DNA from 2 places in the Streptomyces sp. NPDC096310 genome. Region 1 is predicted to be linked to the other one. Evidence: predicted binding sites of a transcription regulator. Region 1 holds the regulator's gene; the other holds the start of a gene.

What was found. The regulator HrcA, encoded in region 1, represses chaperone genes, less so after heat shock. The targets are predictions, from matches to a motif close to TTNGCACTCNGNNNNNCNGAGTGCNAA.
Region 2: groL (chaperonin GroEL) is a predicted target of HrcA. The motif match lies at 12,694-12,720, and genes of this name have one in related genera.

Annotation. Positions count from the first base shown of each region.
Region 1 covers NZ_JBIWFO010000008.1:221,077-236,402, reverse strand. The annotation lists gene holA (DNA polymerase III subunit delta) at 1-334, shown strand, start outside; gene rpsT (30S ribosomal protein S20) at 551-817, opposite strand; gene lepA (translation elongation factor 4) at 1,088-2,956, shown strand; gene ACIQ7D_RS18780 (AMP-dependent synthetase/ligase) at 3,273-5,159, shown strand; gene ACIQ7D_RS18775 (two-component system response regulator) at 5,345-5,929, opposite strand; gene ACIQ7D_RS18770 (SpoIIE family protein phosphatase) at 6,235-8,229, shown strand; gene hemW (radical SAM family heme chaperone HemW) at 8,331-9,563, shown strand; gene ACIQ7D_RS18760 (Uma2 family endonuclease) at 9,665-10,276, shown strand; gene ACIQ7D_RS18755 (DUF3097 domain-containing protein) at 10,254-11,099, opposite strand; gene ACIQ7D_RS18750 (MBL fold metallo-hydrolase) at 11,133-11,906, opposite strand; gene hrcA (heat-inducible transcriptional repressor HrcA) at 12,117-13,133, shown strand; gene dnaJ (molecular chaperone DnaJ) at 13,134-14,270, shown strand; gene ACIQ7D_RS18735 (nitronate monooxygenase) at 14,529-15,326, shown strand, end outside.
Region 2 covers NZ_JBIWFO010000007.1:165,798-181,123, forward strand. The annotation lists gene ACIQ7D_RS16950 (ketose-bisphosphate aldolase) at 1-861, opposite strand, end outside; gene ACIQ7D_RS16955 (1-phosphofructokinase family hexose kinase) at 892-1,866, opposite strand; gene nagA (N-acetylglucosamine-6-phosphate deacetylase) at 2,051-3,223, opposite strand; gene ACIQ7D_RS16965 (ROK family protein) at 3,223-4,236, opposite strand; gene ACIQ7D_RS16970 (extracellular solute-binding protein) at 4,685-5,905, shown strand; gene ACIQ7D_RS16975 (DUF3263 domain-containing protein) at 5,918-6,280, shown strand; gene otsB (trehalose-phosphatase) at 6,358-7,203, shown strand; gene ACIQ7D_RS16985 (trehalose-6-phosphate synthase) at 7,241-8,773, opposite strand; gene ACIQ7D_RS16990 (hypothetical protein) at 8,843-9,004, opposite strand; gene ACIQ7D_RS16995 (glucosyl-3-phosphoglycerate synthase) at 9,043-9,999, opposite strand; SAM riboswitch class I at 10,211-10,338, shown strand; gene thrC (threonine synthase) at 10,356-11,648, shown strand; gene ACIQ7D_RS17005 (ubiquitin-like small modifier protein 1) at 11,677-11,952, shown strand; gene ACIQ7D_RS17010 (cold-shock protein) at 12,306-12,509, shown strand; gene groL (chaperonin GroEL) at 12,884-14,509, shown strand; gene ACIQ7D_RS17020 (Uma2 family endonuclease) at 14,654-15,326, opposite strand, start outside.

The DNA.
Region 1 (15,326 bases):
GGCGCTGCGCTGGTCGCTGTCGACCGGAGTCGCCCCCGTACTGATCACCAGCGCCCTCGCCCAGGGAGTGCGGGCCATCGGCAAGCTCTCCTCGGCCCGCGGTGGCCGGCCCGCCGATCTCGCGCGCGAGCTGGGGATGCCGCCGTGGAAGATCGACCGGGTGCGCCAGCAGATGCGCGGCTGGACGCCGGACGGTGTGGCGATCGCGCTGCGGGCCGTCGCCGAGGCGGACGCCGGCGTCAAGGGTGGCGGCGACGATCCGGAGTTCGCCCTGGAGAAGGCGGTCGTCGCGATCGCCCGCGCGGCCCGCTCCGGCCGCCAGGGACAGGGCTAGCGCGACCACTCCGGCCCGGACACGCCGAAGGCCCTGGTGTCCGTTCCGGGGGAACGGGCCAGGACCTTCGACGTCAAGCTGTGCAGCTCATGAAGCTGATGAACGCGCACCCGCGTGGCGAACGCAGTCGCGTGCGAGTTCGGGGGTCGCCGGTCAGGAGCGGTAGAGAGGGCCCGCTGAGTCCTTTCCGGCGGTACACATCAAAGAGACCGGGGCTCAGCCCTGGAGGGTGGCGACCTTGGAGGCCAGCGCCGACTTCTTGTTGGCGGCGGCGTTCTTGTGGATGACACCCTTCGAGACGGCCTTGTCGAGCTGACGGGACGCCTCGCGAGAAGCCGCGGTGGCCTTCTCGACGTCACCGGCGGCAGCGGCCTCGCGGGCCTTGCGGATCGCGGTCTTGAGCGACGACTTGACAGCCTTGTTGCGCAGGCGTGCCTTCTCGTTGGTCTTGTTCCGCTTGATCTGGGACTTGATGTTCGCCACGTTATGAGCCTTCTCAGCTTTGATGAATTCGTTGACCCGGTACAGCACCGACTCGATACAGCACCGTCCGGCCCACCCCGCCGAGGCGGGGACCCCCGCCTCGGCGAGGCGGAGAGAAGAGGGACCGGGACGCAGCTAGTCAGGCTAGCAGCGACCCCGCGACCGGCCCAAACCGGGCGCAGTCCCGTACCCGTGGGACCATGGAGCCTACGTATCGATCCGCGTCCACCCGAGACGAGACGCCGCGCGTCTCAAGAATCAGGACCCTGCGTGCCCGCGACCCCTCTCCATGTGCCCGAGCCGAGCCGTACGGACCCGGCGCTGCTCCGCAACTTCTGCATCATCGCCCACATCGACCACGGCAAGTCGACGCTGGCCGACCGGATGCTCCAGCTCACCGGAGTGGTCGACCAGCGGCAGATGCGCGCTCAGTACCTCGACCGGATGGACATCGAGCGCGAGCGCGGCATCACGATCAAGTCCCAGGCGGTCCGGCTGCCCTGGGCCCCCACCACGGGAGAGGGCCAGGGCACGACCCACGTCCTCAACATGATCGACACGCCGGGACACGTGGACTTCACCTACGAGGTCTCCCGTTCGCTCGCGGCCTGCGAGGGCACCATCCTGCTCGTGGACGCCGCCCAGGGCATCGAGGCGCAGACGCTCGCCAACCTCTACCTGGCGATGGAGAACGACCTCACCATCGTCCCGGTGCTCAACAAGATCGATCTGCCGGCCGCGCAGCCGGAGAAGTTCTCCGAGGAGCTGGCAAACCTCATCGGCTGCCAGCCCGAGGACGTCCTGCGCGTCTCGGCGAAGACCGGTGTCGGGGTGGACGTCCTGCTCGACAAGGTCGTCAAGGAGGTTCCGCCGCCGGTCGGCGTCAAGGACGCCCCCGCCCGCGCGATGATCTTCGACTCGGTCTACGACTCCTACCGGGGGGTCGTGACGTACGTCCGAGTCATCGACGGCCAGCTCAACAAGCGCGAGCGGATCCGGATGATGTCCACGGGCGCCGCCCACGAGCTGCTGGAGATCGGGGTCTCCTCCCCGGAGATGACCCCGGCCGACGGCATCGGCGTCGGCGAGGTGGGCTACATCATCACCGGCGTGAAGGACGTACGGCAGTCCAAGGTCGGCGACACGATCACCACCCTGAACAAGGGGGCGACCGAGGCGCTCGGCGGCTACAAGGACCCCAAGCCGATGGTCTTCTCCGGCCTCTACCCGCTGGACGGCTCGGACTACCCCGAGCTGCGCGACGCCCTCGACAAGCTCCAGCTCAACGACGCCGCCCTGGTCTACGAGCCGGAGACCTCCGCGGCGCTCGGCTTCGGCTTCCGCGTCGGCTTCCTCGGTCTGCTCCACCTCGACGTGATCCGGGAGCGGCTGGAGCGCGAGTTCGGCCTCGACCTGATCGCCACCGCCCCCAACGTGGTCTACCGCGTGGAGATGGAGGACGGCACGGAGCACACGGTCACCAACCCGAGCGAGTTCCCCGAGGGCAAGATCGACTCGGTGCACGAGCCGGTCGTACGGGCCACGATCCTCGCCCCGAGCGAGTTCATCGGCGCGATCATGGAGCTGTGCCAGAGCCGGCGCGGCACGCTGCTCGGCATGGACTACCTCTCCGAGGACCGCGTCGAGATCCGCTACACGCTGCCGCTCGCCGAGATCGTCTTCGACTTCTTCGACCAGCTCAAGTCCAAGACCCGGGGCTACGCCTCGCTCGACTACGAGCCCACCGGCGAGCAGACCGCCCACCTCGTCAAGGTCGACATCCTGCTCCACGGCGACAAGGTGGACGCGTTCTCGGCGATCACCCACCGGGACCAGGCGTACGCGTACGGGGTGCGGCTCGTCGCCAAGCTCCGCGAGCTGATCCCGCGCCAGGCCTTCGAGGTGCCCATCCAGGCGGCCATCGGCTCCCGGGTGATCGCCCGCGAGACGATCCGCGCCATCCGCAAGGACGTCCTCGCCAAGTGCTACGGCGGTGACATCTCCCGGAAGCGGAAGCTGCTGGAGAAGCAGAAGGAGGGCAAGAAGCGCATGAAGATGGTCGGCAGCGTGGAGGTCCCCCAGGAGGCGTTCATCGCCGTGCTCTCCAGTGACGACTCCGGCGGCAAGGCGAAGAAGTAGACGAAGTAACAGCAGCGGCCGTTCCGATGCCGGTCCGATGGCGCTACGGGCCCTCACACCGCGGTGTGAGGGCCCGTAGCGCCATCCGGGTGCCCCCCTAAGCCCCCGGAAAGCTCCCGAGAGCCCCCGCGCGGGCGCCGCTTCGTTATGAAGCGGCTGCTTACGGGCCCTTACGCGCCGGGCGGGCGGCCTCTACCCTGAGCGCAGATTCGTAGTTACTCGTCGGTTTAGTTAATCGCCGGTCGCAGCATTAGTTACTCGTCAGTCACAACTCAGTCAGCACGTCGGCAGCGCTGCCGCGGGCCCGGAGGATGCCGTGAGCGACACTCAGACCTTGATCGAGAACCGGCCGCCCTCCGTGGCGACCCTCTTCATTGAGCGCGTGGCGGCCACGCCGGACGCGGAGGCCTACCGCTACCCCGTCCCGGCCGTCGGCCAGGGCCCCGACGAGTGGCGCTCGCTGAGCTGGGCCGAGGCGTCGGAGCGGGTGTACGCCGTGGCCGCCGGGCTGATCGCGCTCGGCGTACAGCCCGAGGAGCGGGTCGCGCTCGCCTCCGCCACCCGTGTCGAGTGGATCCTCGCCGACCTCGGGGTGATGTGCGCGGGCGCCGCGACCACCACGGTCTACCCCTCGACCAACACCGAGGAGTCCGCGTACATCCTCTCCGACTCCGGGAGCCGGGTGCTGATCGCGGAGGACGCCGCCCAGCTCGCCAAGGCGCGCGAGCGCCGAGCCGAGCTGCCGCATCTCGCCCATGTCGTGGTGATCGAAGCGGCCGGCGCCGTGCCCGCCGAGGGTGACCCGGAGGACTGGGTGCTCTCGCTCGCCGATCTGGAGGCGCGCGGCACCGCGTATCTGGCCGATCACCCCAAGGCGGTCGAGGAGCGGGTCGACGCGATCACCGCCGACCAGCTCGCCACCCTCATCTACACCTCGGGCACCACGGGCCGCCCCAAGGGCGTACGGCTGGGGCACGACAGTTGGTCGTACATGGCCAAGGCGATCGCCGCCACCGGCCTGATCAACACGGACGACGTGCAGTACCTGTGGCTGCCGCTCGCCCACGTCTTCGGCAAGGTGCTGACGTCCGGGCAGATCGAGGTCGGCCACGTCACCGCCGTGGACGGCCGCGTCGACAAGATCATCGACAATCTTCCGGTGGTCCGGCCGACCTACATGGCGGCCGTGCCGCGGATCTTCGAGAAGGTCTACAACGGCGTCGCCGCCAAGGCACGGGCCGGCGGCCCCGCCAAGTACAAGATCTTCCAGTGGGCGGCCGGGGTCGCCCGCGAGCACGCCGTCGCCGCCCAGGACAACTTCCGCCGTACGGGCACGAGGAACGTGCCGTTCGCCCTCGGTGCCCGCCACAAGGTCGCCGACGCGCTCGTGTACAGCAAGCTCCGCGAGGCGTTCGGCGGCCGGCTGCGCGCCGCCATCTCCGGTTCCGCCGCGCTCGCGCCCGAGATCGGCTACTTCTTCTCCGGCGCCGGGATCCACATCCTGGAGGGGTACGGGCTGACCGAGACCAGCGCGGCCAGCTTCGTCAACCCGGGCGAGGCGTACCGTACGGGCACCGTCGGCAAGCCGCTGCCCGGCACCGAGGTACGGATCGCGGACGACGGCGAGATCCTGCTGCGCAGCCCGGGGGTGATGGCCGGATATCACGGGTTGCCGGAGAAGACCGTGGAGGTGCTGGAGTCCGACGGCTGGTTCCACACCGGGGACATCGGCGAGCTGTCCAACGACGGCTATCTGCGGATCACCGACCGCAAGAAGGACCTGATCAAGACATCGGGCGGCAAGTACATCGCCCCGGCCGAGGTCGAGGGCCGGTTCAAGGCGGTCTGCCCGTTCGTCTCCAACATCCTGGTGCACGGGGCCGACCGCAACTACTGCACGGCGCTGATCGCGCTCGACGAGCCGGCGATCCTCGGCTGGGCGGCCGAGAACGGCATGGCCGGCCGGCCGTACGCCGACGTGGTCGCCTCGGCGGCGGTCGAGCAGCTCGTCGACGGGTATGTGAAGCGGCTCAACGAGGGCCTGCAGCGCTGGCAGACCATCAAGAAGTTCCGGCTGCTCCCGCGCGATCTGGACATCGAGCACGGTGAGCTGACGCCCAGCCTCAAGCTCAAGAGGCCCGTCGTGGAGCGGGAGTACAAGAATCTGATCGAGGAGATGTACGAGGGCTCCCGCGAGGCCTGACGCGGGACATGACGTGCGGGGGCGGGGCCGCGAGGGCAGACTCGCGGCCCCGCCGGTCCGACGCCTTGCCGGTCCGACGCTTTGCCGGTCCGACGCCCCGCCGGTCCAGCGCCCCCTCGGTCCAGCGCCTTATCGGTCCAACTGCCTGTCGACTTACCGGCTCATCGATCTGCCGGCTCGCCGGCCTACCGGTCCCGCCCGCGCCGCAGTTCGCCCAGCGCGTCCTCGATCCGCTCCAAGTGGCGCCGCAGATCGGCCAGATGCTCCGGCGCGTCGCTCCGCAGCGCGTCCTCGATCTTCGCCAGCCGGCCGGCCACCTCCCCGAGCTGCTCCTGCTCGCGCGCCAGCGCCCGCTCCAACTGGCGGTTCTTGCGGTGCAGATCGAGGAAGACGCTGACCTTGGCCCGCAGCATCCACGGGTCGAACGGCTTGGTCAGAAAGTCCGCCGCGCCCGTGGCGTAACCCCGGTAGGCGTAACCGCTGTCGGAGCCAGGTCCGTTCAGGAAGATGATCGGGATGTCCTTGGCCCGGTCGAGCCGCTTGATCCGGTACGCGGTCTCGAAGCCGTCCATGCCGGGCATCCGGACGTCCAGCAGTATCAGCGCGAACGGCTGGCGCAGCAGTGCCTCCACCGCCTCCTCGCCGGAACGGGCCCGTACGAGCCGCTCGTCCAGCGAGGCCAGCACCGCTTCGAGCGCGGTGAGGTTGTCCTCCATGTCGTCGACGAGCAGAATGCCCGCGCGCTCCGTGCCGACCGCTGTGCCGTTCATGTGCTGATCATCCTTGTTGGTCCTTGTCCGGCCTGTGTCTTTCGGCCAGCGAGGCAAGAATGCTCTGTCCGGGGCTGTTTCGCACGCGGTTCCGGAGCTTTGGCCCGCACTCCGCGCCACCGCCGCGCCACCCCTACGGCGGCCGGTCCGCCCGCCCGTGCGGATCCCGCTGTCAAGGCCCGGGGGCAATCTCCGGCGACTTCCATGACTCGGTGCGTAGGAACGCCCTCCGTCTGTCACTCTGTCGGGATCGTAAGCGGCACAACGCCAGAACCGGATCAGGAGCCGCAGTGGGGCCCATTCCGATGCCGCGCGACACCCGCCACCGTCCGGCACCCCAGGTGCCGTTACGGAGGGACGCGCGGTCCATCTCCCGTACCAGCCTGCCCGGCAACCCGCTCGCACCGTCCGCCGCACGCCGCTTCGCACGCGCGGCGCTCGCGGACTGGACCAGCCTCGGGCTGCTCGCCACCTGCACCTACTGCCAAGGGGAGACAGGCTGCTCCCCGGGCACGCACAGCACCGATCTCCTCGCCGACGACGCCGTGCTGATCGTCGACGAACTCGTCACCAACGCGGTCGTGCACGCGGGCACCACCGTCGAACTGCTCTGCCGGCTCGAAGCCCCCTGCGAGGATCCCTCCGGGGACCTCGCGGGGGCACGGGCAGGCGACGAACCGGCCGCGCTCGTCCTCGAAGTCTCCGACCACCACCCGACGCGGTCCCTCCAGAGCGACCCGAACGGACCGCCGCCCTCCGGCACGCCCGAGTACGGCCGTGGGCTGCAGCTCGTCTCCGCGCTCGCCGAACGCTGGGGCATCACCTACCGTGCCGGCCTCAAGACGGTCTGGGCCCGGCTCCCCCTCGAAGGGCGGGAAGCAGGACCCGACGGCGGACCGGCCGAGCCCGCCCTGCGCCGCGGTCTGCGCGCCGCCGAGATCCTGGCCCCCGCACCCCGGCGTACGGTCCGCGACGAACCGGAGTGGGCCGGCGGAGGGGCCCTCTCCTTCCTCGCCGAGGCGTCCGAACTGCTCGCGGGACAGCTCGACGAGGACCTGGTCGCCGCGCTCGCCGGCCAACTGCTGGTGCCACGCCTGGCCGACTGGTGCGCGGTCTGGCTGGACGGCGACGGAGCACAGGCGGGCGCGGCGCCCCGGCTCGCCCGTGTCTGGCATGCCGACGAGTCCCGTATCGAGCCGCTGCGCGCCACACTGGCGAAGGAGCCGCCGCGGCTCCCCGGCCCGCCGCACGGCACCCCGGTGCCGGTGCCCTGGCCGGCCTTCGAGGGCGCGGTGGGCGACGGCGCGGCGCTCGCCTGCCGGCTCGTCGCGAACGGCCGCGCCCTGGGCACACTCCTGCTCGGGCGCCCCGGGCAGAGCGCCGTCCCCGACGCGGTGACCTCCCTCGTCGAGGACTTCGCCCGGCGCGTCGCCCTCGGTATCGGCGCGGCCCGCCGCTACACCCGGCAGGCCACCATCAGCCGCGTCCTCCAGCGCGGACTGCTGCCCACCCAGATGGCGCGCATACCCGGCGTCGCCAGCTCCCTCGTGTACGAACCGAGCGACGAGGGGCTCGCGGGCGGCGACTTCTACGACGTCTTCCCGTGCCCGCCCGGCGATCGCTGGTGCTTCATGCTCGGCGACGTCCAGGGCAGCGGCCCCGAGGCCGCCGTCGTCACCGGCCTCGCCCGCCCCTGGCTGCGGCTGCTCGCGCGCGAGGGGTACGGGGTCGGTCCGGTCCTCGACCGCCTCAACCGGCTGCTCCTCGACGACGCGACGGAGGCGGCCGAACCGGCGTCCCTGACGGCCGTCGGGGCGGCCGGCGGGCCCGGGGGGCCGCCCGGAGCCCTGGCGAGCCCTCCGGGGCCGCCCGAGGGCCGCCAGGCCCGCTTCCTGTCGCTGCTGTACGGCGAGCTGACGCCCCTGCCGGACGGCGGCGGCGTACGGTGCGTCCTCGCCAGCGCCGGCCACCCCCTGCCGCTGCTCCTGCGTCCCGACGGCACCGTGAGGACCGCCGCCGAGCCGCAGGTGCTGCTCGGGGTCGTGGAGAAGGTCGCGTACGAGAGCAGCACCTTCGACCTGGAGCCCGGGGACACGCTGCTCTGCGTCACCGACGGCGTCACCGAGCGACGCTCGGGCCGCCGGATGCTCGACGACGGCGACGGGCTCGCGCGGGCCCTCGCGCAGTGCGCCGGGCTGACGGCACAGGGGGTGGCGGAGCGGATACGGCGCGCGGTGCACGAATTCGCGGAGGCGCCGCCGGGGGACGACCTGGCGCTGCTGGTGCTCCAGGCGGAGTGATCACGGGCGGGCGGGGCGCGGCGGGCCGGGTGGAATCCAGCCCCGTCCAGCCCCGTCCAGCCCCGTCCCGCCCTTCCCCTCGCGTACGGGACACTGGGTGCATGCCTTCCGCACTGCCCGACGGTGACCCCATGCCCGAGACCGGAGCGCTGCCCCGGCACGCCCTGGCAGGAGCGGCGGACCGACCGCTCGGCTTCTACCTGCACGTTCCGTACTGCGCGACCCGCTGCGGCTACTGCGACTTCAACACGTACACGGCGACCGAGCTGCGCGGCTCCGGCGGAGTGCTGGCCTCCCGCGACAACTACGCTGACACCCTCGCCGACGAGGTCAGGCTGGCCAGGAAGGTCCTCGGCGACGACCCGCGCCAGGTCCGTACGGTCTTCGTCGGCGGCGGCACCCCGACCCTGCTCGCCGCCGGGGACCTCGTACGGATGCTGGGCACGATCCGTGACGAGTTCGGGCTCGCGGAGGACGCGGAGATCACCACGGAGGCGAACCCCGAGTCCGTGGACCCGGCCTACCTCGCCGCCCTGCGCGAGGGCGGCTTCAACCGGATCTCCTTCGGCATGCAGAGCGCCAAACAGCACGTCCTGAAGGTCCTCGACCGTACGCACACCCCGGGCCGCCCCGAGGCGTGCGTCGCGGAGGCCCGCGCCGCCGGGTTCGCCCACGTGAACCTCGACCTGATCTACGGCACGCCGGGGGAGACCGACACCGACTGGCGCGACACCCTCGCGGCGGCGGTCGGCGCCGGCCCCGACCACATCTCGGCCTACGCGCTGATCGTCGAGGAGGGCACCGGGCTCGCCCGCCGCATCCGGCGCGGCGAGGTCCCCATGACGGACGACGACGAGCACGCGGACCGCTACCTCATCGCGGACCAGGTGCTCGCGGAGGCCGGCTTCTCCTGGTACGAGGTGTCCAACTGGGCCACCACGGAGCAGGCGCGCTGCCTCCACAACGAGCTGTACTGGCGCGGCGCCGACTGGTGGGGCGCGGGCCCCGGCGCCCACAGCCACGTCGGCGGCGTGCGCTGGTGGAACGTGAAGCACCCCGGCGCGTACGCCCAGGCCCTCGCGGAGGGCCGCTCCCCGGGCGCGGGCCGCGAACTGCTCACCGAGGAGGACCGCAGGGTCGAGCGCATCCTGCTGGAACTGCGCCTGGCCGACGGCTGCGAGCTGTCCCTCCTCCGCCCGGCCGGCCTGACCGCCGCCGTCCGCGCCCTGGCCGACGGCCTGCTCGTACCGGAGCCGTACGAGGCGGGCCGCGCGGTGCTGACGCTGAAGGGCCGCCTCCTGGCGGACGCAGTCGTCAGGGACCTGGTGGACTGATCACCCGCCGGTGTGAATCCCCGCGGATTCGGGTGTGGCTGCTTAGGCTGTTCTCCTGCTCTGCCGCTAACAGAAGCGGCGGAATGTGGAGGCTCACGGAGATGACCGCTGTGGATGAGCGACCGATCACCGAAACCACCGCCGAGCGGCACGAGAGCTTGGAAGCTTGCTACAGGAGCCTTGAGGTTCCCGGGAAGCTCAAGGCGGAACTCCTCAGGGATGAAATCGTGATGATGGCTGGGCCCGACTGGGTCCATAACCTGATCGTGCTGTTCGTGGAACGGCAGATCCCGATCGACCACTGGTATCCGGTCCAGACCCAGGACCTCTCGATCCCGGGAGAGCCCGCCGAGCCACAGCCGGACCTCGTCGTGGTCGAGCACGGTGCTTTTGAGGGGCCGGGGCGCCTGGTTCCCGCCCCGGCCGTCACTCTGGTGCTTGAGGTCGTTTCCAAAACCAGCATCGACCGTGACTACGGCGTCAAGCGTTCGATCTACGCGGCGGGCCGTGTCCCGGCCTATCTCATCATCGACCCGACGGAGGCGCGTTGCGCGCTGCTCACCGAGCCGACCGGCAGCGGCGAAAACGCGGACTATCGAGTGGAGCGGACCGCCAAGTTCGGTGATCCGCTACCCCTCGACATGCTCGGGATCGAGCTCGACACCAGCAGGTTCGGGACTCTTCCCCCGGTCAGGACTCACCGCCGACCGTGACGAAGTCGATCAGCTCCTCCACCCGCCCCAGCAGCGCCGGCTCCAGATCCCGGTAGGAGTGCACCCGGGACAGGATGTGCTGCCACGCCGCCCCCGTGTTCGCTGGCCAGCCCAGCGCCTCGCACACGCCCGTCTTCCAGTCCTCACCCCTCGGCACCCTCGGCCAGGCCGCGATGGACACCGAGGACGGCTTCACGGCCTCCCAGACGTCGATGTACGGGTGGCCCACCACCAGGACGTCCGGCCCGGCCGCCGCCGCCGCGATACGGGACTCCTTCGAGCCGGGTACGAGATGGTCGACCAGCACGCCGAGCCGGGCGTCCGGCGCGGGGACGAACTCGGCCACCACCGCCGGGAGATCGTCGATGCCGCCCAGAAACTCCACGACCACGCCCTCGATGCGCAGATCGTCGCCCCAGACCTTCTCCACCAGCTCCGCGTCGTGCCGCCCCTCCACATAGATCCGGCCCGCCCTCGCCACCCGCGCGCGGGCGCCCGGCACGGCGACCGAGCCCGAGGCCGTACGGGCCGGGGCGGCCGGCCCGGCGGCGCCGGCGCCCGGACCGCCAGGGCGCGGCCGGACCAGCGTCACCGGCCGGCCCTCCAGCAGGAAGCCGCGCGCCACCAGGGGGAAGACACGGTGCTTGCCGAAGCGGTCCTCCAGGGTGACCGTCGGCCCCTCGGCGGTCTTCTCGCAGCGGATCACCGCGCCGCAGAAACCCGTCGTCACCTCCTCGACCACCAGATCGGTTTCGGCGGGGACCTCCGGCGCGGGCGTGGGCTTCTTCCACGGGGGCGTCAGATCGGGGCTGTAGCTGCGCATGCGGACGACGATAGGCGGGGCGTGACCGCGGGGCTACGAGGGCGCCCCCGAACCGCCGAACCGCGCGGCCAGCGCGTCGCGTTGCGCCCGTACGAACGCCGCGTCCACCACCGCCCCGTGCCCCGGCACGTACACCGTCCCGTCCCCGCCGCCCAGCGCCAGCAGCCGGTCCAGGGCGGCGGGCCAGCGCGCCGGGACCGCGTCGGGGCCCGCCTGCGGCTCGCCCGACTCCTCCACCAGGTCCCCGCAGAAGAGCACCGCCGGCCCACCGGGACCCCCCGCCCCGCCGCCCGCCCCGGGCACCAGCAGCGCCAGGTCGTGCGCCGTGTGCCCCGGCCCCGCGTTCGCCAGCACCACCCGCCGCCCGCCGCCCAGGTCCACCGTCAGCTCGCCGCACACCGCGTGCCCCGGCCGGACCAGCAGATCCACCGCCTCGGCCGCCTCCGCCTCCGCGACCCCCTCCCGTACCGCCTCCTCGTACAGACTCCCCGCGGCCCCCTCCCCGGCCAGCAGCTCCGCCAGACCGACCGCCCCGTACACCGCCACGCCCGAGAACGCCGCCGCCCCCAGCACATGGTCGAAATGCGGATGGCTGAGTGCGACATGTGTCACGCGCCGGCCGCCGAGCAGCGCCCGCGTCCCCGCCCGGAGTCCGGCGCCCTCCCACAGCGTCGACCCCGTGTCGTAGAGCAGCGCGCCCCGCTCCCCGACCACCAGACCGACGGTCGCGTCCCACCCCGGCAGGCGTCTGCGGCCCACTCCGGGCCCCAGCCGCTCCCACCCGTGCTCTTCCCAACGGACGTCCATACCGGGACGCTACGGGAGACCACTGACATCCGGCGCCGGGATCCGCCGGGATCCGCCGGGTAGCCTGGTCGGCCGCCCTTGCTCCGTGTACGCCTTACGGCCGTACACTGAACCGGGAGCCTCTGGCACTCCTCCGGAACGAGTGCCAACGGGCGCCGGCGAGTGCCACGGCGGGCGAAGGACGACGGACGACATCGGGAGGTGTGCGCCATGCTCAGCGAACGCAGACTCGAAGTGTTGCGCGCGATCGTCCAGGACTACGTCGGCACGGAGGAGCCGGTCGGTTCCAAGGCGCTCACGGAGCGCCACAAACTCGGCGTCTCCCCGGCGACCGTACGCAACGACATGGCGGTGCTGGAGGACGAGGGCTTCATCGCCCAGCCGCACACCAGCGCCGGGCGCATCCCGACCGACAAGGGCTACCGGCTCTTCGTCGACCGGCTGGCGGGGGTCAAGCCCCTGTCGCTGCCGGAGCGCCGCGCCATCCAGAACCTGCTGGACGGCGCCGTCGACCTCGACGACGTCGTGGGCCGTACGGTACGGCTGCTCGCGCAGCTCACCCGGCAGGTGGCCGTCGTGCAGTACCCCTCGCTGACCCGCTCGACGGTGCGGCACGTGGAGCTGCTGGCGCTCGCGCCCGCCCGGCTGATGCTCGTCCTGATCACGGACACCGGACGGGTCGAGCAGCGTCTGGTCGACTGTCCCGCGCCGTTCGGCGAGACCTCCCTCGCGGACCTGCGGGCCCGGCTCAACAGCCGGATCGTCGGGCGCCGCTTCGCGGACGTCCCGCAGCTCGTGCAGGACCTGCCCGACTCCTTCGAGCAGGAGGACCGGGGGACCGTGTCGGCGGTCCTCGCGACCCTGCTGGAAACCCTGGTCGAGGAGACCGAGGAGCGGCTGATGATCGGCGGAACCGCCAACATCACCCGCTTCGGACACGATTTTCCCCTGACCATCCGGCCGGTGCTGGAGGCGCTGGAGGAGCATGTGGTGCTCCTCAAGCTCCTCGGTGAGGCCGCGGACCCCGGCATGACCGTACGTATCGGGCACGAGAACGCCCACGAGGGCCTCAACTCCACGTCCGTCGTCGCGGTCGGCTACGGTTCGGGCGACGAGGCAGTCGCCAAACTCGGCGTGGTCGGCCCGACCCGCATGGACTACCCCGGAACGATGGGAGCGGTACGCGCAGTGGCACGTTACGTCGGACAGATCCTGGCGGAGTCGTAAGTGGCCACGGACTACTACGCCGTACTCGGCGTGCGCCGCGACGCATCTCAGGACGAGATCAAGAAGGCATTCCGCAGGCTCGCGCGCGAGCTGCACCCGGATGTCAATCCCGATCCCAAGACGCAAGAGCGCTTCAAGGAGATCAACGCCGCGTACGAGGTGTTGTCGGACCCGCAGAAGAAGCAGGTCTACGACCTCGGCGGCGACCCGCTGTCCTCCAGCGGGGGCGGTGGCGCGGGAGGGTTCGGAGCCGGCGGCTTCGGCAACTTCTCGGACATCATGGACGCGTTCTTCGGCACGGCGTCGCAGCGCGGCCCGCGGTCGCGGACACGGCGCGGCCAGGACGCGATGATCCGGCTGGAGATCGACCTCAACGAGGCGGCCTTCGGTACGACCAAGGACATCCAGGTCGACACGGCGATCGTCTGCACGACCTGCTCCGGCGAGGGCGCCGCGCCCGGCACCTCCGCCCAGACCTGCGACATGTGCCGCGGCCGGGGCGAGGTCTCGCAGGTCACCCGGTCCTTCCTGGGCCAGGTCATGACCTCGCGGCCCTGCCCCCAGTGCCAGGGCTTCGGCACGGTCGTACCGACGCCGTGCCCCGAGTGCGCGGGCGACGGCCGGATCCGTTCGCGCCGTACGCTCACGGTCAAGATCCCGGCGGGCGTCGACAACGGCACCCGTATCCAGCTCGCGGGCGAGGGCGAGGTCGGCCCGGGCGGCGGCCCCGCCGGTGACCTGTACGTGGAGATCCACGAGGTCCCGCACGCGACGTTCCAGCGGCGCGGCGACGACCTGCACTGCACGGTCACGATCCCGATGACGGCGGCGGCGCTGGGCACGAAGTGCCCGCTGGAGACGCTGGACGGCGTGGAGGAGATCGACGTACGGCCCGGCACCCAGTCCGGCCAGTCGATCCCGCTGCACGGCCGCGGCATCACGCACCTGAGGGGCGGCGGCCGGGGCGACCTGATCGTCCACGTCGAGGTGATGACCCCGACGAAGATGGACCCGGAGCAGGAACGCCTGCTGCGCGAACTGGCCCAGCTCCGCGGCGAGGAACGGCCCACCGGTCAATTCCAGCCAGGGCAGCAGGGGTTGTTCTCGCGGTTGAAGGACGCGTTCAACGGGCGGTAGGCGGGCCCCGCGGCTCCTGCCGCCCGTCCGGCCGGGCGGTTGCCCTCGGGCGAGCACAGTAGCCGGGGCCGTTCTCCCCGTTGAAGGAAGCCTTGAACGGGCGGCAGGACGGCCAGGCGTACGTGCCTGGACGCTGCCCTCGGCGGACGGTGCGGCGGGCCGGTCGGTCAGGGTTCGGGGGCAGGCCCCCGGGCCCCTCGTCCCGCCCTGCGCGGTACCGATTCGGAGGTGCCGTGGCCGACATGGCACCATGCGTGCATGTCCTCCGCACTGACCGATCTCTGCCGGTATCCGATCGTGCAGGCCCCCATGGCGGGCGGCGCGTCCTGCCCGCAGCTCGCGGCGGCCGTCTCCGAGGCCGGGGGCCTCGGGTTCCTGGCCGCCGGGTACAAGACGGTCGACGGCATGTACGAAGAGATCAAGCAGCTCCGGGGCCTCACCGGCCGCCCCTTCGGCGTCAACCTCTTCATGCCGCAGCCGCACTACGCCGACCACGCGGCCGTCGAGGTCTACCGCAACCAGCTCGCCGGTGAGGCCACCTGGTACGAGACACCGCTCGGCGACCCCGAGTCCGGGCGGGACGACGCGTACGAGGCGAAGCTCGCGATCCTGCTCGACGACCCGGTACCGGTCGTCTCCTTCACCTTCGGCTGCCCCACCAGGACGACCTTCGACGCCTTCGCGGGCGTCGGTACGTACACCGTCGTCACCGTGACCACGGCCGAGGAGGCCCAGACCGCCCAGTGGTCCGGCGCCGACGCCGTCTGCGTGCAGGGCATCGAGGCCGGCGGCCACCAGGGGACGCACCGCGACGACCCGTCCACCGACGGCGCCGGCATCGGGCTGCTCTCGCTGATCGCACAGGTCAGGGAGGCCGTCGAGCTGCCGGTCATCGCCGCGGGCGGGCTGATGCGCGGCGGCCAGATCGCCGCCGTACTCGCCGCGGGCGCCGACGCCGCGCAGCTCGGCACCGCGTTCCTCGTCTGTCCGGAGTCCGGGGCGAACGCTCTGCACAAACAGGCCATGACCAACCCGCTGTTCGTACGCACCGAGCTG
Region 2 (15,326 bases), on a different contig from region 1:
CCGCAGGAACCCCACCACCGTCCCGGCCATCGCCTCACGAGCCGGGACGAGGTATCTCCGGGGGTCGACCGTCGCCGGATGCCCGGCGAGATGGGCCCGTACCGCCTCCGTATACGCCGTGTTGAGCGCCGTGCCGACATTGACCTTGACCATGCCCGCGGCGACCGCCCGGCGGATCTCCTCGTCCGGGACGCCCGAGGAGCCGTGCAGGACCAGCGGTACGGGGACGGCCTCGCGCAGCGCGGCGACCAGCGTGTGGTCGAGGGCGGCCGTGCGGCGGGTCATCGCGTGGGACGAACCGACGGCGACGGCCAGCGCGTCGACGCCTGTCTCGGCGACGAAGACCGCCGCCTCGGCCGGGTCCGTCCGTACGCCGGGCGCGTGCGCGTCCAGCGCGCGTCCGCCGCCGTCCCCGGGGGTGCCGTCGCCCTCCTTGCCGCCCACCGCGCCCAGCTCCGCCTCGATCCAGACGCCGTGGTCATGGCCCCACCGCACCGCCTCGGCGGTCGCCTTCAGGTTCTCCGCGTACGGCAGCTTCGACGCGTCGAACATCACCGAGCTGAACCCCTCGGCCGGTGCGGCGCGCAGCAGTTCGGCGGACTCGACGTGGTCGAGGTGGAGCGCGAGCGGTACGGCGGCGGCGCGGGCCACGGCGGCGGTGGCGGCGGCCACGGCGGTGAGCCGGCCGCCGTGGAACCGCACGGCGTTCTCCGATATCTGGAGGATCGCCGGGACCCCGGCCCGCTCGGCGCCCTCCGCGATCGCCTCCGCGTGTTCCAGGGTGATCACGTTGAAGGCGGCGATGCCGTGGCCCCGGGCGGCGGCGGCCGAGACGAGTTCAGCGGTGGTGACGAGTGGCATGTGGTCCCCTGTTCTCCGGCTCGTTCCGGCTCATTCGGGCTCGCGCCCTCCGGTGCCCGTCACCGTGACGCGCGGCAGCAGCTCCGCGTACCCCCGCGCGTCGAACTCGCCCGCCGCCGGGGCCAGCACCGTCGCCGTCGACAGCGCGACCGCGCGGGAGAGCCTGGCGGGCCACGGCAGGCGCTCGACGAGCCCCGAGAGCAGCCCGGCCACCGCCGAGTCGCCCGCGCCCGTCGGATTGCCCCGTACGGTGTCCGGCGGCGCCGCACGCCACACGCCGTCCGGGGTGACCGCGAGGAGCCCGTCGGGGCCGAGCGAGGCGACCACCGCGTGCGCGCCGCGCCGCCGGGCGTCCTGGGTGGCGCGCTCCGGCTCGCGGGAGCCGGTGAGGCGGGCGAGTTCGTCGGCGTTCGGCTTGACGAGGTCGGGGCGGGCGGCGACGCCCCGGCGCAGCGGTTCGCCGCTGGTGTCGAGGAGGACCGGGACCCCGGCGGCGCGTGCGCGCCGGATCAGCTCGGCGTACGCGCCGACGTGGATGCCGGGCGGCAGGCTGCCGCAGAGCGCCACGGCCTCGGCACCGGTGCGCAGCAGCCGGTCGTAGTGGGAGAGGAAGCCGGTCCACTCGGCGGCGGAGACGACCGGGCCGGGCTCGTTGAGCTGGGTGGTGTCGCCGGTCGAGGCGTCCACGACGGCGATGGTGCGCCGGGTGGCCCCGGCGATCGGCAGCAGCGCGTCGACCGGACGGGCGGCGGGTGAGGGGCCGCTCCGGTCGGCGGGCCGGCCGCTGCCGCCCAGCAGCTCCCGCAGTACGTCGCCGGTCCGGCCGCCCGCGAACCCGGTCACCACCGTCCGGTGCCCCAGCGCGGACAGCACCCGTGCGACGTTCACGCCCTTGCCGCCGGGGCGTTCGACGACCTCGCTGACGCGGTGGGTGGTGTGCGGGACGAGCGCGGGCGTGCGGTACGTGATGTCCAGGGCGGCGTTGAGGGTGACCGTCAGGATCATCCATCCCCCTGCCTGGTACGCGGTCGCGTGGTGGATCGCCGGGTCGTCCCGGTCGTCCCGGTCGTCCGGTCGTCCAAAGGCCGTCGTCGGGCGCCGGAGCGCCAGAGCGCCGGAGCGATCATGTCAAAAAGAAAGCGGTTGGCCCAGCCCCCGGACCGACCGCTTCCGTACCCGCGCCGCCGGGTCAGCCGACGCGGGGGTCGATCACCCATTCGCCCTTGTGCAGCACGCCCTTGAGGGCGAAGTCCGCGTCCAGCACCACCGCGTCGGCGTCCTTGCCCGGCTCCAGCGAGCCGATCCTGTCGTACGCGCCGAGCAGCTTCGCCGGGTTCGCGGAGATCGCCCGGACGATGTCCTCCACCGGCAGCCGGTCCACCGTCGCCGCCCGCCGGAACGCGGTGTCCTGCGTCAGCGTCGAGCCCGCGATCGAGCCGCCGTCCACCAGCCGGGCGACCCCGTCCGTCACCTCGACGGCGAGCGGGCCGAGCTGGTAGCGCCCGTCGCCGAAGCCCGCCGCGTCCATCGCGTCCGTCACGAACGCGACGCGGTCCGCGCCCGCGCGGTGGAACGCCAGTTCCAGGGCGGCCGGGTGCAGATGCGTACCGTCGTTGATCAGCTCGACGGTGACCCGCTCGTCCTCCAGCAGCGCGGCGATCGGCCCGGGCGCCCGGTGGCCGAGCGGCGGCATCGCGTTGAAGAGGTGCGTGGCGACGGTCGCGCCCGCGGCGATGGCCTCGACGGTCTGCTCGTACGTGGCGTCCGTGTGGCCGATCGCGGCGATCACGCCGTGCTCCGCGAGCAGCCGTACGGAGTCGATGCCGCCCGGGAGTTCGGTGGCGAGCGTGACCATCCTGGCCGTGCCGCGCGCCGCGTCGATCAGCTTGCGCACCTCGGCCGGGTCGGGGTCGCGCAGCAGCGCCTCGCTGTGGGCGCCCTTGCGGCAGGGGGAGATGAAGGGGCCCTCGAAGTGGATCCCGGCGAGGTCGCCCTGCTCGACCAGTTCGGACAGGAGCCCGGCGCGCTGGGCGAGGAAGTCCATCTCGCCGGTGACGGCGGAGGCGACGAGCGTGGTGGTGCCGTGCTCGCGGTGCGTGCGGATGCCCTTGAGCACGTCGTCCACGGAACCGGAGGTGAAGGAGGCACCGCCGCCGCCGTGGTTGTGGAGGTCGACGAAGCCGGGGACGAGCCAGTGGCCCGTCAGGTCCAGCGTGGCGGCGTCCGCCGGGGCGTGGCCCGCGATCCGGCCGCCCTGGACGATCACCCGCCCGCCGTCCACGGTCCCGGTGGGCAGCACCACCCGGGCGCCGGTGAGGACGGTGGGTTCGGCGCGTACGGCGGATGTGTCGCGAGCGGCCATCAGGCGGTTACCTCCGGGGCGAGTGACGGGGTGTCGGACGGTCCCGCGTGCGGGGCAGAGGCGGGGGAGGTGGAGGGGGACGAGGGAGGGGCAGGGGCGGCGCCGGTGGGAGGCGAGGTCCCCGCGGCGCCGGCGGCGTCCACCAGGTCCCAGGCGAGCAGCCCCGCCCCCAGACAGCCCGCCGTGTCGCCGAGCGCCGCGGGGACGATCTCGGGGAGCCTCTGGAACGTGATCCGCTCCGCCACCGCGCGGCGCAGCGGCGTGAACAGGGTGTCCCCGGCCTCGGCGAGCCCGCCGCCGATGATCAGGGTGCGCGGGTCCAGCAGGGTGAGCGCGGTGACCAGGCCCGCGGCGAGTGCGTCGACCGCGTCGTGCCACACCCGTACCGCCGCCGGGTCGCCGGAGTCGACGGCCTTCGCGCAGTCCGCGGCGTCCGCCTCCGGGTCGCCGCTCGCCGTCCGCCACGCGCGGGTCACCGCGGCGGCGGACGCCAGGGTCTCCAGACAGCCGCGCTGGCCGCAGCCGCACGCGGGGCCGTCCGGGCGCACCACGACATGGCCGATCTCGCCCGCCGAGCCGTGCGCGCCCGCCTCTATGGCGCCGTCGATGCCGATGGCCCCGGCGATCCCGGTGCCCAGCGGTACGAACAGGAAGCGGTCCGCGCCCCGGCCCGCGCCGAGCCGCCCCTCCGCGAGGCCGCCGGTGCGTACGTCGTGCCCCAGCGCCACCGGTACGCCGCCGAGGCGCGCCCCGAGCAGGTCCCGCAGCGGCAGGTCGCGCCAGCCCAGGTTCGCGGCGTACCGGGCGATCCCGCGCTCGGCGTCGACGATGCCGGGTACGGCGACCCCGGCTGCCACCGCGCTCCCCCCGAAGTGCTCGGCGCCGTACGCGCGCAGCTCCGCGGCGAAGGCGAGGATGGTCTCGACGACGGCGTCGGGGCCGCGCTCCCTGCCGGTCGCGCGCCGCGCCTCGTACAGCAGCGCGCCGTCCGCGCCGACGAGGGCGGCCTTCATCCCGGTGCCGCCCACATCCAGGGCGATGACGTGTCTGGCCTGCCTGTCGGATCTCACGGGGACAGTCTCGCGTGTGAACCCGTGAAAGGTCTAGTCCACTACGCCCGATGCCTGCGGGTCGCGCCCCTGGTGGCCCCGGATTGTTGTCGCCCCATACAAAAGAACAGAACATTCACGCGGTGTGCACCGGGGATATCGGGCGTTGCGGAAGCGCAACCGCCGCCCGGTAGACCTCAAACCTTTGTATGGGGGAAAATCGCTTGCTCGATACCCGACTGATCCGAAACCGGCAGTCGGCGACAGTGCGTCACGGGGGACCGGTCGGGGGCCTTACGCGCAACAACAAGAAACAGCAAAGGCGGGGAACGGACCTGTGCGACCTGTACGAGAGCGCCATCAGGGATATCGCGGTCGCCGGGCCGCGGTGGCGGCGGCCGCCGCATTCGGTATGACGGTGACGCTGGCGGGGTGCGCGGGCGCCTCGGGCAGCGGAGATGTCACGCTCAGGGTGGTCGCCGCGGAGTACGGCACCAACTCCGAGGACAGTTCCCGGAATTACTGGGAGTCCGTGGCGAGTTCCTTCCAGGCGGACAATCCCGGAATCAAGATCGACATAAACATCCGGCCGTGGAAGACGATCGACTCCGATGTCGCGCGGATGGTCGAGGAGGGCAAGGCCCCCGACATCGCGCAAGTCGGTTCGTACTCCCACTACGCCAAGGACGACAAGCTCTACGCGGCCGACGATCTGCTCTCCGTACCCACCCAGGCGAACTTCCTCGACCAGCTCTCCGAGGCCGGCGAGGTCAACCGTATTCAGTACGGGATGCCGTTCATCGCCTCCACCCGGCTGCTCTTCTACAACAAGGAGCTCTTCGCGTCGGCCGGGGTGAGCGCCCCGAAGGACTGGGACGACATCAAGTCCGCCGCCGAGGCGCTCAAGGCGGACGGCGTGACGACCCCGTTCGCGCTGCCGCTCGGCACCGAGGAGGCGCAGGGCGAGGCGCTGATGTGGCTGCTGAGCGGCGGGGGCGGCGTCACGGACAACGCCGACGGCTCGTACAGCATCGACTCGCCGGCGAACGTCGCCACCTTCACCTGGCTCCGGAAGAACCTCGTCGGCGCGGGGCTGACCGGCCCGGTCGCGCCCGGGAAGCTGGACCGGGCCACCGCGTTCAAGGCGTTCACCAGCGGCCAGGTCGGCATGCTCAACGGCCATCCCACGCTGATGAAGGACGCGGTGAAGCGGGGCATCAAGGTCGGCATGGTGCCGCTGCCCGCCGAGGACGGCCCGGCGAAGTCGTCGGTCGGTGTCGCCGACTGGGTCATGGCGTTCAAGCAGAACGGCCACCGCGAGGAGATCGGCTCGTTCCTGGACTACGCGTACGAGGACAGGAACGTGCTCAGCTTCGCCGGCCAGTACGACCTGCTGCCGGTCACCTACAGCGCCAACGAGGCGATGCTCGCCGACCCGGAGCACCAGGACGTGAAGACGTTCCTGACGGCGCTGCCCGAGTCGGAGCTGTTCCCGTACGGTAAGAACTCGTGGTCGCAGGTGAGCGAGAGCTTCAAGAAGAACATCGGCAGGGCGGTCGAGCGCGGTCAGAGCCCGGGGGCGGTACTGGGGCAGATAGCCAGGGACGCGTCGGCGGCGGAGGCGTCCGAGTAGCGTGTCACTGATATGACCACGCCCGCCCCTGACCCCGACCCGGCCCCTGCCCCTGACCCCGATCCTGCCCCTGACGCCGACCCGCTCCCTGACCCCGATCCGGCCGCCGTTCCCGCCCCCGCTCCCGATGCTTCCGAGTCCGGGGCGGCCCCGGGCCTGTCCGGGCGGGACCGCGCCGTACTGGCCCTGGAGCGGCGCGGCTGGCCGGGCCCCGGCGCCAAGGAGCGGGAGATCCGCGAGCGCCTGGGCCTCTCGCCGACGCGCTACTACCAGCTCCTGAACGCCCTGCTGGACGACCCGAGGGCGGCGGAGCACGACGCGGTGACGGTGAACCGGCTCCGCAGGGTCAGGGCCGCGCGCCGCGACCTCCGCTGACCGCGGGAGCGGGCCGGGGCCGAAGACGCGGCCCCGGTTCTTGCCCGTACGGCGGTTGACGTGGATAAGGTCGGACCATGGGCAGCCACGCGTACTCCCTGCCGGAACCGACCACCACCGCCGGAGCCGACGGCCTGGCCGCGCTTCTCGCCCGGCCCGGCGGCGCCGTCGTCGCGCTCGACTTCGACGGCACCCTCGCCGAGATCGTCCCCGACCCCGAACAGGCCCGCGCCCACGCGCGCGCGCTCCCCGCCCTCGCCGCCCTCGCCCCGCGCGTCGCCTCCGTCGCGGTGGTCACGGGGCGCCCCGCCGGGGTCGCCGTACGGTACGGCGGCTTCGCCGGTGTGCCCGGCCTGGAACACCTGGTCGTCCTCGGCCACTACGGCGCCGAACGCTGGGACGCCGTCTCCGGTACGGTCCACGCCCCCGCCCCGCACGAGGGCGTCGCGGCCGTCCGCGCCGAACTCCCCGGCTTCCTCGAACAGTTCGGCGCCTGGCGTGGCACCTGGATCGAGGAGAAGGGCCGGGCGGTCGCCGTTCACACCCGCCGCGCCACCGACCCGCAGGCCGCCTTCGAGGCGCTGCGCGACCCCCTCGCCGCCCTCGCCGCACGCCACGGCCTGATCGTCGAACCGGGCCGCATGGTCCTGGAACTGCGCCCGCCGGGCGTCGACAAGGGCGTGGCGCTGTTGGAGTACGTCCGCGAGATCGACGCCGAGACGGTCCTCTACGCGGGCGACGACCTGGGCGACCTGCCGGCCTACGCGGCGGTGGAGAAACTCCGCTCCGACGGCCACCCGGGCCTGCTGATCGCCAGCGGCACCGAAGTCCCCGAACTCTCCGAACGAGCCGACCTCGTCCTCCCGGGCCCGGCGGCCCTGGCGGACTTCCTGGCGGCGCTGGCGCGCACGGCCGCCCCGTAGGGCCTCGGGCCCTGAGCCCTCGGCCCCCTGGACGAGCTCAGCCCCGCAGCGCCTCCAACTGGTCCAGGAACCACCGCTGCGGCGGCAGCGCCGTCGCAGCGGCGGCCAGGCGCTTGGCGCGGTCCGTGCGGTCGGCCGGGGGCATCGTCAGGGCCTCGTGGAGGGCGGCGGCCGTCGCGTTGATGTCGTACGGGTTGACCACCAGCGCGTCCTCGCCCAGCTCCGCGTACGCGCCCGCCTCCCGTGACAGCACCAGCGCGCAGGCGCGCTCGGAGAGGACCGGGATCTCCTTCGCGACCAGGTTCATGCCGTCGCGGATGGGGTTGACCAGCGCCACGTCGGCCAGCCGGTACGCGGCCAGGGAGCGGGCGAAGTCGTCCTTGACGTGGAGGACGACCGGGGTCCAGCCGGGGGTGCCCAGCTCCGTGTTGATCGCGTCGGCGACCCGCTGGACCTCCTCCGTGTAGGCGCGGTAGATGGCCAGGTCCTGCCGGGACGGGTACGCGAAGGCCACATGGACGACGCGCTCGCGCCAGTGCGGATGGTCGAGCAGGAGCTGCCGGTAGGAGAGCAGGCCCCGGACGATGTTCTTGGAGAGCTCCGTACGGTCCACCCGGACGATCGTCCTGCGGTCGGCCCCGTCCGGTGCGACCCCGATCTGCTCGCGCAGGGCCGCCATCCGCTCGGCCACGTCCGGGCGGTGCGCGCGCTCGCGCAGGAAGTCGCCGTCGGCGCCCAGGCCGTGGACCGCGAGATACGTCCGGCCGCCGGAGGGGCCGTTCTCGTGCGCGTACGTGAGATGGCGCCCGCCGTCCCCTGCCGCGTCCTGCGGCCAGTGCGCCGTCAGGCCCCGGTCCGCCAGCACCGAGCGGGCGCACTCCTTGAACGCCTCCGCCCACCGCCAGGTCAGGAAGCCCAGCCGGTCGGCGCCGAGCATGCCCAGCAGCAGCCGCTCCGCGATGTCGTCGGGCAGCAGCCTGAAGTACTCCGCGGGCGCCCACGGCGTGTGCGAGAAGTGCCCGATCCTGAGGTCGGGGCGGAGCGCCCGCAGCATCCCGGGGACGAGCGCCAGGTGATAGTCCTGCACCAGGACCGCCGCGCCCTCGGCCGCCTCCTGCGCCAGCGCCTCGGCGAAGGCGCGGTTGTACGTCTCGTACGCGGCCCACCGCTCACGGAACTCCGGGCCGAAGGACGGCTCCAGCGGGGTCTGGTAGAGCATGTGGTGGACAAACCAGAGGGTCGAGTTGGCGATGTCGTTGTACGCGGCGGCGTACACCTCGGGGTCGATGCCCAGCATCCGTACCCGCTGCCCGCCCGTGTCGGCCGGGTCGAGGCGGCCCTCCGTACGCCGTACGGCCTCCCGGTCGCCCTCGCCGAGCGCCGCGCACACCCAGACGGCGTCTTCTCCGGAGCCGTCGGCCCCGATGGCCGACAGGCCCGACACCAGTCCGCCGCCGCCGCGCCTGGCCTCCAGCGTGCCGTCGTCGCGCCGCGTGTACGAGACGGGGCCGCGGTTGGACGCCACCAGGACGCGGGCCGGCGCGGGGCTGACGGACTGCTCGGTAACCATGTCGCGAAACCTAGCCCGTCGCGGAAACGCTCAAACGTACGGTGCGTGTGACGTCGGGGACGCGTCCGCTCAGTCGCGCCGCCCGCGCGCCGCGGCCAGCGCGACCACCCCGGCGCCCGTCAGCGCGAACGCCATCCCGCCCAGCAGCCACAGCCGCTCGGCCGTCGACCCGGCCTGCGCCAGCACCCGCGTGAACTCCGAAGCCCTCGAAATCGCCAGATTCATGCCCATGGGGCAGCAATGTAGGCAACCGGTGCGATGATCCGACGTTACGCCGCGCGTCCGGCCGTGTACTCCGCGATCTCCCGCATCGGCGGACGTTCCTCCGTGTCCACCGCGTGCGTCCGCGGCGTGAAACCGTCCTCGCCCCGCTCGAACTGCGTGAGCCGCGGCCGTACGAGATGGCCCCGCTGGAGCCGGAGCTGCGCCGTACGGTAGATCGCCGCGGCCATCCGCCCCAGCGCCCGGTCGTCCTGGTGGCGGTGGAGCCTTACCCCCACGTCCACCTGGGCCAGCGCGTCCAGCCCCACCGTGTGCAGCGCGTCCACCAGCAGGCCCAGCTCCACGCCGTACCCCACGGGGAACGGCAGCCGCTCCAGCAGCGCACGGCGCGCCGCGTACTCCCCGCCCAGCGGCTGGACGAAGCCGGCCAGCCTCGGCCAGTGCAGATTGAGCAGCGGGCGCGCCACCAGCTCCGTCACCCGCCCGCCCTGGCCGGCCTCCCCCTCCGTACCACCGCCCAGCGGGCGGTCGTACATCGCCTTCACGAACTGCACCTCCGGCTCGGTGAGCAGCGGGCCCACGATCCCGGAGACGAAATCCGGCGAGAACTCCCGCAGATCCGCGTCCACGAAGCACACGATGTCGCCGCTCGTCACCAGCAGCGACCGCCACAGCACCTCGCCCTTGCCGGGCAGCGCGGGCAGCCGCGGCAGGATCGTGTCCCGGTGCACCACCCGCGCGCCCGCCGCCGCCGCGACCTCGCCCGTACGGTCGGTGGAGCCGGAGTCGATCACCACCAGCTCGTCGACGAGCCGCACCCGCTCCATCAGCTCCCGCCGCACGACGGAGACGATCGCGCCGACCGTCGCCTCCTCGTCCAGCGCCGGCAGGACCACGCTGACCGTGCTGCCGCGCGCCGCTTTCGCCGCCAGGAGCCGGTCGAGCGTACGGTCCCCCGCCGACCAGGAACGCCTGGTCAGCCAGTGCTCCACCTCTTCCAGCACGTTCGGTACTCCCTGCGCGATCCTTGGCCTGTGCGGTCATCCGCGGGCCGGCGCCGGGTCCCCGTGCGCCATGACGTGATCCATCTCGCGGTGCGGACGACTATCTCAACCCTCCACACCTTCGGTTACAGTCTTGAACAACACGAATGACCACCGCATGCCGGGGTCATCACGTGAACAAACGCACCGGACCCAGGCTCCGGCGCCATAGCGCTCATCCAGAGGGACAGAGGGAACGGCCCGTTGAAGTCCCGGCAACCCTCCCGCCGACCGCGAGGTCACGGTGGGGAAGGTGCCAATTCCGTCTCGTGGCGAAGTACGTCGCGAGGAAGATGAGGAGAAAGGGCCTCGCCACCATGGCTGTGCAGACCGTCCGAAGCGGTACGAACGAGACCGTCGACCTCGGCCCCGCCGCCGCACTCTCGTGCCGCGAATGCGGAGAGCGCTTCGACCTCGGCCCCCTCTTCGCCTGCGCGAGCTGTTTCGGGCCGCTCGAAGTCGCGTACGACCTGCCGAGCGGCAGCCCCGAAGAGCTGAAGAAGCGCATCGCCGAAGGCCCGGACAACATCTGGCGGTACGCGCCGCTGCTGCCCGTCCCCGCCGACGTCGCCTCGAAGCCCAGCATCAACCCCGGTTTCACGAAGCTGGTCAAGGCCGACAACCTCGCCCGTGAACTGGGGATCACCGGCTCGCTCCACATCAAGGACGACTCCGGTAACCCGACGCACTCCTTCAAGGACCGCGTCGTCGCCATCGCCGTCGAGGCCGCCCGCGCCTTCGGCTTCACCACCCTCTCCTGCTCCTCCACCGGCAACCTCGCCGGCGCCGTCGGCGCCGCCGCGGCCCGCGCCGGCTTCCGCTCCTGCGTGTTCATCCCGCACGACCTGGAGCAGGGCAAGGTCGTCATGGCCGCGGTGTACGGCGGTGACCTGGTCGGCATCGAGGGCAACTACGACGACGTCAACCGTTTCTGCTCCGAGCTCATCGGCGACCCGCTGGGCGAGGGCTGGGGCTTCGTCAACGTCAACCTGCGGCCGTACTACGGAGAGGGCTCCAAGACCCTCGCGTACGAGATCTGCGAACAGCTCGGCTGGCGGCTGCCGGACCAGATCGTCATCCCGATCGCCTCGGGGTCGCAGCTCACGAAGATCGACAAGGGGCTCCAGGAGCTGATCAAGCTCGGCCTCGTCGAGGACCGCCCCTACAAGATCTTCGGCGCCCAGGCCGAGGGCTGCTCGCCGGTCTCCACCGCCTTCAAGGCCGGGCACGACGTCGTACGGCCGCAGAAGCCGGACACCATCGCCAAGTCCCTGGCGATCGGCAACCCCGCCGACGGCCCGTACGTCCTGGACATCGCCCGGCGCACCGGCGGCGCGGTGGAGGACGTCGACGACGCGCAGATCGTCGACGCGATCAAGCTGCTGGCGCGCACCGAGGGCATCTTCGCGGAGACCGCGGGCGGGGTGACGGTCGGCGTGACGAAGAAGCTCATCGAGGCGGGCGTGCTCGACCCGTCCCTCACCACCGTCGTCCTCAACACCGGTGACGGGCTCAAGACGCTGGACGCCGTGGCGCCGACGACCGGCCCGACGGCGACGATCCGCCCGAGCCTCGACGCGTTCCGCGCCGCGGGCCTCGCCACGAGCTGACCACCGACACCGAGAAAGGCTTCCCACGATGAGCGTCAAGGTCCGTATCCCCACCATCCTCCGCACCTACACCGGTGGCCAGGCCGAGGTTCCGGCGGAGGGCGCCACCCTCTCCGAGGTCATCCAGTCGCTGGAGACGAACCACCCGGGCATCGCCGGCCGCGTCCTGGACGACCAGGGCAAGCTGCGCCGCTTCGTCAACGTGTACGTGAACGACGACGACGTCCGTTTTGAGCAGGGTCTGGAGACCGCCACCCCGGCGGGCGCGGGCATCTCGATCATTCCGGCGGTCGCCGGGGGCTGACGCGCTCGGTAACGGACACGGTCCCCTCCGCGAGAGAAGCGGAGGGGACCGTTCTACATGGTTGAGCACGGTAGAGTGTGGGAACGCCCCGCCGTCGCCCGCTCCGTACGCGAGCGAGAACGCGACAAGATGAGGGTAAAGTCCTGGAGCCTTTTGCGGCGTATGTACGCTTTGCCCGGCCCGACTTGTCCCGGAACGCAGTGGATTCAGCACTATGCGTGTTCGGCCACGCCCAGAATTCTCGTCCGATTGACCTGTTGCAGAGGGCAGTTGGGCAGATACATTCAGCCGCGGTCGACGCGTTCCGGCGCGAAGTGTGGCCCCGTGCAAGGGCCAGTAATAGGGGAGTTGGCATGGCTCAGGGCACCGTCAAGTGGTTCAACGCGGAGAAGGGCTACGGCTTCATCGCGGTCGACGGTGGTGCGGATGTATTCGTCCACTACAGCGCGATCCAGATGGACGGTTACCGCACCCTTGAAGAAGGTCAGCGAGTGGAGTTCGAGATCTCGCAGGGCCAGAAGGGTCCGCAGGCGGACATGGTCAAGCTCGCCGTCTGATCCCGGCGCGATCGGCCACCGACGCACTCAGGTACTCGGTACGGATTCCGCATCGCACTCACGCATGAGGGGCCCGCATCCCGGACAGGGATGCGGGCCCCTCATGCGTGAGCCCTCGGCGACGCCCCGCGGGCGACGAGCCGGAGGCGCTTGCACTCTCGGGGGTCGAGTGCTAATTATTGCGTTAGCACTCTGCAAGTGAGAGTGACAACTTGGGACCGGGTCGGTGAGGCCCGAAGAGCCGGCGGGGCAAGGAACCGCCGACTCTCAGGCCGTCCGTCGCGGGCGCCAGCGCGGTCCGGAGAAATCCTTCCCCAAGCTCTCAACTGCGTTCGAGCAGGGGAGACCCCATACGTCCGGGAGGACCACTTCACATGGCCAAGATCATCGCGTTCGACGAGGAGGCACGGCGCGGTCTCGAGCGCGGGATGAACCAGCTCGCCGACGCCGTCAAGGTCACCCTTGGTCCCAAGGGCCGCAACGTCGTCCTCGAGAAGAAGTGGGGCGCCCCCACGATCACCAACGATGGTGTGTCCATCGCCAAGGAGATCGAGCTCGAGGACCCGTACGAGAAGATCGGCGCCGAGCTGGTCAAGGAAGTCGCCAAGAAGACGGACGACGTCGCCGGTGACGGTACGACCACCGCGACCGTCCTCGCCCAGGCGCTCGTCCGTGAGGGCCTGCGCAACGTGGCGGCCGGCGCCAACCCGATGGCCCTCAAGCGCGGCATCGAGAAGGCCGTCGAGGCCGTCTCCGGCGCCCTGCTGGAGCAGGCCAAGGACGTGGAGACCAAGGAGCAGATCGCTTCGACGGCCTCCATCTCCGCCGCCGACACCCAGATCGGCGAGCTCATCGCCGAGGCGATGGACAAGGTCGGCAAGGAAGGCGTCATCACCGTCGAGGAGTCGCAGACCTTCGGTCTGGAGCTTGAGCTCACCGAGGGCATGCGCTTCGACAAGGGCTACATCTCGGCGTACTTCGCCACGGACATGGAGCGTATGGAGGCGTCGCTCGACGACCCGTACATCCTGATCGCCAACTCCAAGATCGGCAGTGTGAAGGACCTCCTTCCCCTGCTGGAGAAGGTCATCCAGTCCGGCAAGCCGCTGCTGATCATCGCCGAGGACGTCGAGGGCGAGGCCCTGTCGACCCTGGTCGTCAACAAGCTCAAGGGCACCTTCAAGTCCGTCGCCGTCAAGGCCCCGGGCTTCGGTGACCGCCGCAAGGCGATGCTGAACGACATCGCCATCCTCACCGGCGGCACGGTCATCTCCGAGGAGGTCGGCCTCAAGCTGGAGAACGCCGGTCTCGACCTGCTCGGCCGCGCCCGCAACGTCGTCATCACCAAGGACGAGACGACCATCGTCGACGGTGGCGGCGACAGCGACCAGGTCGCGGGCCGGGTCAGCCAGATCCGTGCCGAGATCGAGAACAGCGACTCGGACTACGACCGCGAGAAGCTCCAGGAGCGCCTGGCGAAGCTGGCCGGCGGCGTGGCCGTCATCAAGGCCGGTGCCGCGACCGAGGTCGAGCTCAAGGAGCGCAAGCACCGCATCGAGGACGCGGTGCGCAACGCCAAGGCCGCCGTCGAGGAGGGCATCGTCGCCGGTGGTGGCGTGGCTCTGCTCCAGGCTTCCTCGGTCTTCGAGAAGCTTGAGCTGACGGGCGACGAGGCGACCGGCGCGCAGGCCGTCAAGCTCGCGCTGGAGGCTCCGCTCAAGCAGATCGCCGTCAACGGTGGTCTTGAGGGCGGCGTCGTCGTGGAGAAGGTCCGCAACCTGACGGTCGGTCACGGCCTGAACGCCGCGACCGGCGAGTACGTCGACATGATCGCCGAGGGCATCATCGACCCGGCGAAGGTCACGCGCTCCGCTCTCCAGAACGCCGCGTCCATCGCCGCGCTGTTCCTCACCACCGAGGCCGTCATCGCCGACAAGCCGGAGAAGGCCGGCGCGGCCCCGGCCGGCGGCGGCATGCCGGGCGGTGACATGGACTTCTGATCGACCTGAGGCCGCCCGGACGCCCGCCGCGTCCCGTCGGCCGGTTGATCGACCGTCCTGAACGGGGGCGGCACCCCTTCTTCGAGCTTCGGCTCGGGAAGGGGTGCCGCCCCCGGGCTTTTTCCGGGCGTACGTCAACGGACGTCAGCGGGTGTAGTCCTTGAGCTTCTCGGTCTCCAGGGTGATGCCCACGGGAGCGGGGAGCTTGACCGTCTCTCCGTACCGGTATGTGTGACGGCTCATGTACGCGCCCTGCCGCGGGTCCGTGTAGACCACCAGTTCTTCGGCATCCCGGTCGATGAGCAGATAGAGGGGGATGCCGGCACCGGCGTAACCGTCACGCTTCTCCCTGCGATCGCGGCGCGCGGTGTCGCGATCGTGAGAAGTGACCTCCAAGGTCATGAGGACACCGTCGGTCGGAGCCCACTCGCCCTGTCCCGCGAAGTGGTCGAGTGGCGTCAGGGCGCCGTCCGGACGGGCGGCCGAAGTCCTCGGCGGTACGGGGCTGTTGACCGGCGGTCGAACGCCTGTCGTAGCCGGTGGGCGCCATCGGGTGAGATGCGGTGGAAGCGGGCGGGGCGGCGTGCGGCGGGCACCGCTCGGCACTAGGCTGGCTGACAGCCATGGAGATCCGGCGCTCCTTCTGAAGAATTTGCCGTTGATCTGGTGGTCAGGCCCTCGCGATGGTGCTCGTAACACCGGCGGGGGCCGTTCCACGTTCTGAGGGCACGCTGAAGCGTCGCCACTCTCTGTAGCAGACCGAACACAAACGGTCATCAGGTCATCAGGGTTGAAGTGACGGGAGGGGGCCCACCAC